2 regions of the Brevibacillus ginsengisoli genome follow, and region 1 is predicted to be linked to the other one. Evidence: predicted binding sites of a transcription regulator. Region 1 holds the regulator's gene; the other holds the start of a gene.
The links. The regulator Rex, encoded in region 1, represses fermentation and respiration genes when NADH is low (regulators of the CRP and FNR family bind a similar motif). The targets are predictions, from matches to a motif close to TTGTGAAATATTTCACAA.
Positions count from the first base shown of each region.

Region 2: the regulator Rex is predicted to act here: its motif matches at 2,055-2,072, upstream of ACQCN2_RS05845 (formate/nitrite transporter family protein).

Region 1 covers NZ_JBNJQR010000002.1:187,786-192,003, forward strand. Annotated here, with positions in the region: gene dinG (ATP-dependent DNA helicase DinG) at 1-1,044, shown strand, start outside; gene ACQCN2_RS04505 (ComEC/Rec2 family competence protein) at 1,080-1,967, shown strand; gene ACQCN2_RS04510 (redox-sensing transcriptional repressor Rex) at 1,985-2,605, shown strand; gene ACQCN2_RS04515 (amidohydrolase) at 2,653-3,948, shown strand.
Region 2 covers NZ_JBNJQR010000002.1:481,084-485,301, forward strand. Annotated here, with positions in the region: gene ACQCN2_RS05830 (hypothetical protein) at 1-372, shown strand, start outside; gene ACQCN2_RS05835 (DUF3147 family protein) at 396-827, opposite strand; gene ACQCN2_RS05840 (DUF3147 family protein) at 833-1,201, opposite strand; gene ACQCN2_RS05845 (formate/nitrite transporter family protein) at 1,194-2,024, opposite strand; gene ACQCN2_RS05850 (hypothetical protein) at 2,246-2,758, opposite strand; partial or broken gene ACQCN2_RS05855 (IS1595 family transposase) at 2,799-2,921, opposite strand; gene adhE (bifunctional acetaldehyde-CoA/alcohol dehydrogenase) at 3,395-4,218, shown strand, end outside.

The DNA.
Region 1 (4,218 bases):
AAGTCTGTTGAGGATACGTTCACCTATTCTATCAGAAGCTATCAGACGAATATGAGAGGACTTCTGGAAGAAATCAAGCAAACAACTCAAGCAATTCATATCCTGCTCGTGGAAGAAAGAGAAGACTTGGTAAAATGGATGGAGATTGAATCACGCACATCCCGCAAACATCTCTTCCTGTTCAGCTCTCCACTCGATATCGCCGAAGCTATGAGAGAGCAATTGTTTGAGAAGAAACGTAGTGTGATTCTTACTTCAGCGACGTTGACGGTGAAAAATAGCTTTGACTACCTAGTGGAACGATTCGGATTTGATCCCAAGCAATCAAAGAATTATCGTACGCTATCGCTGCCGTCTCCGTTTCATTATGAAGAACAGGGATTGCTGTTACTGCCTGCTGACTTGCCGTCTATTGCGGAAAGTGATGGACAGTATCTCAATGCTGTCATTCAGGGATGTATTGACGTAATTTTGGCTGCACAGGGAAGAACACTCATCTTGTTTACTTCCTACTCCATGCTTCGTCAGGTATATGATGGGCTGAAAACAAGATTGCCGGACGAGGAAGGCATTACCTTGTTAGGTCATGGCATCGACAGCAGTAATCGAAACAAATTAGTTCGCAAGTTTCAGCGGGAGCCACGAACGGTATTGCTTGGGACGAGCAGCTTTTGGGAAGGGGTAGACATACCGGGTGATGCTTTAAGTTGCCTGATTATCGTTCGGTTGCCTTTTGCGCCGCCAAATCACCCATTAACGGAAGGGCGTTCGGAGAAACTAAAGGAAGAGAAGAAAAATCCGTTCATGGCCTTGTCGCTACCTCATGCAATCATACGATTCAAGCAAGGAGTAGGACGTCTGATACGCCATCATCAAGATCGTGGAGTCATTGTGGTATTTGATACCCGCATTGTCGAATCCAGGTACGGACGATCCTTCTTGAAGTCGCTACCGCCTTTTCAGACGAAGACAGGTACCTGGACACAATTGCGTGAAATGATTCGACCATTTTTGAACGGTATGCTAGTGGACGAAGAGTCATAGAATGAACCAACTGTTTTATAAGGGTGGTTGGTTCCATGAAATATACGTACCCATTGCTTCTGATTCTTACTTTACTACTTGCGGCCTGCACAATAGATGAGCATCTGAAGAATGTCGTCAAAGTGGACGACCCCATTTTGAGCGAAAATGAGAATGACTTTATCGGCATGGTGACAACATTTTTCCCGCTGAATGAGGGAGAGAGCACACTGATCCGCTTCCCGAATGGCAAGAAATTGCTGATTGATACAGGCAGTGCACAAGATGCTTCAGATTTGATAGAGTTATTACAGGAACGCAAAGTAACCAAACTGGATTATGTCATCATTACCAACGATTTACCCAACCATGCGGGAGGTTACCAGACACTCGCCAATAGCTTACAGATTGACACGGTAATGATACCAGAAGCCATCAGCAGATCCATTCGCCATGTCGTTCCGATTGGTCAAGCTAAAAAACTAGTCCTTCTTCGGGAAGGAGATGAGCTGGCCTTCGATCATGAGATCACCATAAAAGTACTCAATCCAAGTGAGCCGTTATTTCTTTCTCCACAAGATCATTCTCTGGTGTTCCTTTTACGGCAAAATAAAATAAAGTATCTATTCACAAGCGGCATTGGAGAAAAAAGTGAAGAAAGACTCCTGGAGCGCCATCCAAAACTTTTGCGAGCTGAGATTCTAAAGGTGGCGAATCAGGGAAGCAATCAAGCCTCTTCGCAGGTGTTTTTAAGTAAAGTGGACGCGCAGGTGGCTGTTATCGAGTCCGGAATCTTGGAGAACGGATTCAAGGGAACCCAGTCGGAGATCATGGAACGATTAAGCGAATCCTGGGCGGAAACATACGTAACAGGACAACACGGAACGATTACGATTTTATCCAATGGAAAAGACTACAAGGTTTTAAAGCGTAAAAAGGAATAGAGAGGGGGAATTGGAGCATGAAAGCACCTAAAATTTCAGATGCAGTTGTCAATCGACTTCCAATTTATTTGCGTTATTTAACTTCATTGAAGCAAATGGACGTTAAAACGGTTTCTTCTCAACAAATGGGAAAAATATTAGACGTGAATCCGGCCCAAATCCGTAAAGATCTAGCCGCGTTCGGGGATTTTGGGAAAAAAGGGATTGGTTACGATGTCGATTATCTTATCGAGAAAATCAGACAAATTCTAAAGCTTGACCAGGAAATCCATGTTGCTCTGGTGGGGGCAGGTCACCTGGGACATGCGATCAGTAACTATAACGTCTATTTGAAGGACAACATGCGGATCGTCGCTATTTTTGATGCGGATGAATCCAAGCAAGGAAAAGAGATTGCCGGCTTAAAAATTTATTCGATGAACTCCCTAAAAGAAGTCGTGTCCAGCATGCAAATTCGTTTGGCCATCATCACTGTACCTGCTCAGGCAGCGCAGGAAGTAGCGAATTTGTTAGTCGAAGCGGGAATTGAAGGGATACTTAATTTTGCGCCAATGAATCTTCGAATGGAAAAGGATGTGCGAGTGCATAACGCGGATGTGACATCCAGTTTGCAAAGCTTAGCGTACTACCTTACCTAATGGCTAAAGGTTTGTATATCACACAATGATTGGAGAGTCCTAAGAAAATGAAAACGATCATTACACATGCTACTATCATAACCGTGAATCCAACGAATGATGTGATTCTGGATGGAGCAGTTGCTTTCGAAGGAAATATCATTACATATGTAGGTGAGACCCCAGCGGATCTGTCTGGCTATGATGAAATCATTAACGGGAAAGATAAATACATACTCCCAGGTTTTGTTAATACTCATGGACACGTGGGAATGTCCCTTTTGCGCGGGTATGCGGACGACCTTCCGCTTCAGCAGTGGTTGGAAGACAAGATGTGGCCGCTCGAAGCTCAATTTACGGCTGATCACGTCAAATGGGGAGCTTATTTGTCCATTATCGAAATGATCCGTACAGGTACAACCACCTTTGTGGATATGTACGATCACATGAATGAAGTGGCCCAAACTGTACAAGACTCTGGTATGCGCGCTCGTTTGTGCCGCGGTATGATTGGATTCTGCTCAGCTGAAGAGCGTAAGGCCAAACTAGAAGAAGCCACTCGATTTGCCCGTGACTGGCACAATCAAGCAGATGGACGCATCACTGTGATGATGTCTCCACATGCGCCGTATACTTGTACACCAGATTTTATTACGCAAATTCTTGAACGCGCTCATGAGTTGGACCTTCCGATGCATATTCATATGTCCGAAACGGCTTTTGAAGTGGAGCAAAACGTGAAGGATTATGGAGTTCGTCCAGTAGCCCATCTGGAGAATTTGGGAGTATTTTCACGACCAACGCTTGTGGCGCATGCCGTACATTTAACGGATGAAGAGATCGATACTTTGGCAAAATATGATGTGAAAGTATCTCATAACGTCGTGAGCAACCTAAAATTGGCGAGTGGTGTAGCTCGGGTTCCTGACATGCTTGCGAAAGGCATCAGTGTATCGCTTGGAACAGACAGCTCAGCCAGTAACAACAACCTGAACCTGTTTGAAGAGCTGAAGTTGTCAGCTATTCTTCATAAAGGTGTGAACCATGATCCGATTGCCGTTCCAGCCGAACAGGCACTTCGTATGGCAACGATCCTTGGAGCAGACGGTGTCTTCCAAAAAGACAAGCTTGGTTCACTTGAAGTCGGCAAACAAGCGGATATGATCATGCTCAACAGTGCCCAAGCTCACTTCCATCCTGCGCATGACCCTATCTCGCATGTGGTGTACGCAGCCAATGGACGTGACGTATCCGATACGATTGTTGCGGGTCAATTTATCATGCGAAATAACGAACTTCTGACGGTCGATGAAGAACAAGTTATTTTTGAAGCGAATCGTATGTTTCAAAAGCTGAATCGATAAGTTTCACCCTCATGGAGATGAATGAAAAAGTCCTCCCATCAGAGCATTGACGGGAGTTTGGTGCGGCAAAAAGTGTAGGTAGGGGTATTTTGGTTAGCTTCCATCGTGGCAGTTCCGCCAAATGTGTTTCAATGAGGTGTGGCGATAATCAATTGTTGATGGCTGAGGTAATGCTCTAAGCGGTGATGATAACCCTGCCCAGGAAACGGTGTACTCCTGTAGCAACGACTCCATTGGATCCAGGGTTGTCGTCGGCAGTTTCACACGCTC
Region 2 (4,218 bases), 290 kb from region 1:
CAAATCGAACAATCAAAAACCGGAATCGTGAAGAAATGGGCCCAAAAACTATTGGATGAGCCGGAAAGATTGCAACAGTCAATACCTTTAAAATTGACGAGGTTAGATATCGCAGATGGGTTATCTTTTCTGGCGTTCAACGCAGAAATCGTAGTGGAATACGGTTCATTCATTAAAAATAATTTTGCCAATAAGATACTGCCTATCCCCTACAGTAACGGTACGATCGGTTATGTCGTTACAGCGAAACAATTAGAGGAAGGTGGTTATGAACCGGAAGAGTCTATATTTTGTTACGGGTTGCCTTCTCGGTTCGATCCCATTATTGAAGAAAAAATCCGCAGCGGTATCATCCAGTTTTTAAACTCATGAGCAAGATGAGTTTTGAGAGGAATTTACTCGTTTATATAAAACAATAAGCCGGAATCCTTGTGTACAGGATACCGGCTATTTACATTCTTCCTACTTATTAAGGACGCTTTTACAGCTTCTTTTATACGATAAATGAATAATGCCCCAACATACCATAGGAGTAATCCCAAGACAACGCTTAGCCACCAGATTTTGGTGACCATGAGAGATATCAGGACGACTATCACACAGAGAGCGCAACCAGCCATTCCGAAGACAGATCCCCTGGCAATCTCCGCCGCTTTGTGAGATCCATAAGTTAAACCGACCATCATGACGGAGATGATCATGACTGATGGAAAAGTGGCAGCGATACCGCTTAAGACCTTCCAGGAAGATAGACTAGAAATGAGATAACTGAGCACAACGGCAATCCCACCCAAGAAAAAGCTAAGTATCATCCGTTTGCGTTCCATTTTGGTTAGCCTCCAATTTGTGTCGATACATAAGAAACAATAATGGATACACACAACCATCCGACGACTGACTGAACCAAGCCTTTTTTCCATCCGTATTTGGTACTCATTACGCCCACCGCCACAGCGCAGAGGATGTTAATTCCCATTCCGATCAGTGCCCCTTTGGAAAGCGCGATCGATCGACTAATCAGTTCGCTGCCGGAAGCGTCAAGACGAATGGTCAACACAGCAGCAAGATAAACAGCAGGAAAGGCAGCAAAGATTCCGCCTATGGTTCCACCGATTTTGCGAGCTAAAAATGTTGAAGCAACCACGGCTCCCCCACCCAGCACGAAACGGATGAGAATGCTGGACAACGATAGGTCAACCATAATTCTTACCCCTCACTTGTACAGGTTTGATGGTATTACTAGATTCTACTTTTTCATCGTTTTTCAGATAAGCAAGCCAGTATGCACCCGCTACAAATATACTTCCACCCACGGCATTTCCCAAGAAGACAGGGACAAAATTTCTCAAATAATCCAACCACGAGAAGTGTCCAGCAAAGATGGCTGCCGGAATCACAAACATGTTGGCTACCACGTGCTGAAATCCAATAGCGACGAACGCCATGGTCGGGAACCAGATTCCAAGGATTTTGCCTGACATATCCTCGGCTCCATATGCTAACCAGACGGCTAAAGCAACTAGCCAGTTACAACCAATCCCTGAAATGAAGGATTGCAAGAAGGTTTCCTCCAGTTTCGCATGGGCTATGGCAACCGTCTTCAAAGCATATGGCCCAGTCTCCGTCAAACCAAGCACATGTCCGAACAGATACGCGACACACAAAGCTCCCAAAAGATTGCTGAGGGTTACCCAGAACCAGTTGGTGACAAGAGCTTGCCAACTAATTCGTTTGGCGAACCGGGCAAGCGGGACGGCCATCATATTCCCTGTCAAGAGCTCTCCACCCGCGAGTAACGTAAGAATAAGACCTAATGGAAAGATGGAAGCTCCCAGAAATGAACCCACACCGGCCCACTCCTTAGGAAAGACAGCAGCAACCCGGATGTTTAACAAGAAACCAAGTGAGATAAAAGCACCTGCCAAGAATCCCAAAACGAGTGTTTGACTGATTGGCATTGTGGCTTTTTTGAATCCTGTTTCAACTGTGACTTTGGCAATGGCATCAGGTTTGAGATAAGACATAAATAACTGCCTCCATAGTGAGAAGATTCTATGTGAAATATTTCACATGTTTTCTGCGCCTTCATTCTACCCTCTTCCCTCTCATTTTCCTAGTGAAAAAAAATGTAACTTAAATAGAGCGTTTTCAATGGCGACCAAGGATTTTTTTAGAAATAGCTCTGTTGATAATCCAGTAAAAAAGAAAAAGAACCTGATTATGGTCCTTTTATTGGCGTTTATTTCTATTCTCCTAACCATTGTTGCACTTTTGTATCCATCTCCTTTTGTAAATCCTTTATATTTCCAATATCTTGTTGCGCCAATTTGAAGTATTTTTCAGGAAACATCTTTTTTAAAGAAGACTGATACAAATCACCGTCTTGAGGTTCTATATATTCGATAACAGAGTAGTGCGCATCATTCTTCTTTAACCGAATGACAGCAGGCAAAGAATGTCCGGATTGGATTTCTTCACCAGAGGATTTATTAAAACCACCATAATAAGACCACATATAGACACTTAAGACTCCATTTGATTCACTAGTGCCATATACTTTATGGACTTCAAACTGTTTTTCTGTGTGAGCATATGAAGATAAGTATTTTTGAATGATGTAATTAGAAATTACCTCATCCATCTCTACGGTAATGTTTTTATCCCCATCTTTGAGTTCTATCCCATTTCCATTACAACCTGTTAATAACACCGCTACAAATAGCAGAAATAACCCGGTTAATTTTAATGTGTTTATCAAAAGTTCGTCTCCTCTGCTCTTTAATTGAACAATTGTATTCCTAATAAGGATACGCTCTCAAAGAATGATACGTTTCATTATTTGGTAATAAACAACTCTCTACTATCATTTTGCTTATAGAACCATCATCCCTTCTATTTCTCACAATATCGGTGAATTGAAACCGAATACTGGCTCACTTGCCGAAAATGACGCAAGAGATTGAATGCACATAGTCTTAGAAATAAAAGAAAAAACCTCAAGATGAATCGAAGGCTTCCATTTTTCAATCTGATGTTTCGAGATCAACGTCACAATCCTGTGTATACTCTACTGACTTAATTCTCTACACCTAATGCTGTTATTCCCCCACCGTAAATTTCTTAAAAACCTTATTCGAACAGCGAAAAACCTATCTATAAGGGAGTGAAAACGGTTAATTCAGCAGATAAATCATTATAATCTCGTAAAATAGGGTTTGTGAATTATTTCACAACGTTATATTATGAGTGTGCAAAGAGATTCGGTAGGGGGAAAACGAACTACCTGGAAAACAATCGCCATTATACTTGTGAATTATTTCACAAAGTCTCCTTTCCACTCTCTTTCTGTTTTGCGATTACCATTCAAAGCTCACTATTGGAGGATGAAGTTCACATGAAAAGCAAAGCGGATACTAAAGCAGTAGAAACAATTACTGTAGACGTAAATGGCATGATTGATGGCTTGCTCGCCAACGCCAAAACAGCTCTTGATGAAATGATGAAACTTGATCAGGAAGCAGTAGACCGCATTGTGCAGGCTATGGCCTTGGCTGGATTAAATAAACACATGGAATTGGCTAAAATGGCTGTGGAAGAAACCGGCCGTGGTGTTTTCGAAGACAAGATCACGAAGAACATCTTCTCTACCGAATATGTTTATCATAGCATCAAATACGATAAAACTGTAGGCGTTATTCACGAAAACGAAACAGATGGATATGTAGAAATCGCTGAACCAATCGGGATTATCGCAGGTGTTACACCAGTAACAAACCCAACTTCTACTACAATGTTCAAATCTATCATTTCTATTAAAGCAAGAAACCCAATCATCTTCGCCTTCCACCCATCTGCACAAAAATGCAGTGTGGCTGCTGCAAAAACCTTGTTGGATGCAGCAATTGAAGCTGGTGCTCCAAAACACGCGATTCAATGGGTTGAATACCCTTCTGTAGAAGCAACACAAGTATTAATGAATCACCCTGATGTATCCTTGATCCTGGCAACTGGTGGTTCTGGAATGGTTAAATCCGCATACAGCAGCGGTAAACCTGCTCTTGGTGTAGGACCGGGTAACGTTCCTTGCTACATCGAGAAAACAGCAAACATCAAACGCGCTGTAACTGACTTGATCCTCTCCAAAACTTTTGATAACGGTATGATTTGCGCTTCTGAGCAAGCGGTAATCATCGATGAAGCGATCTATGCTGAAACAAC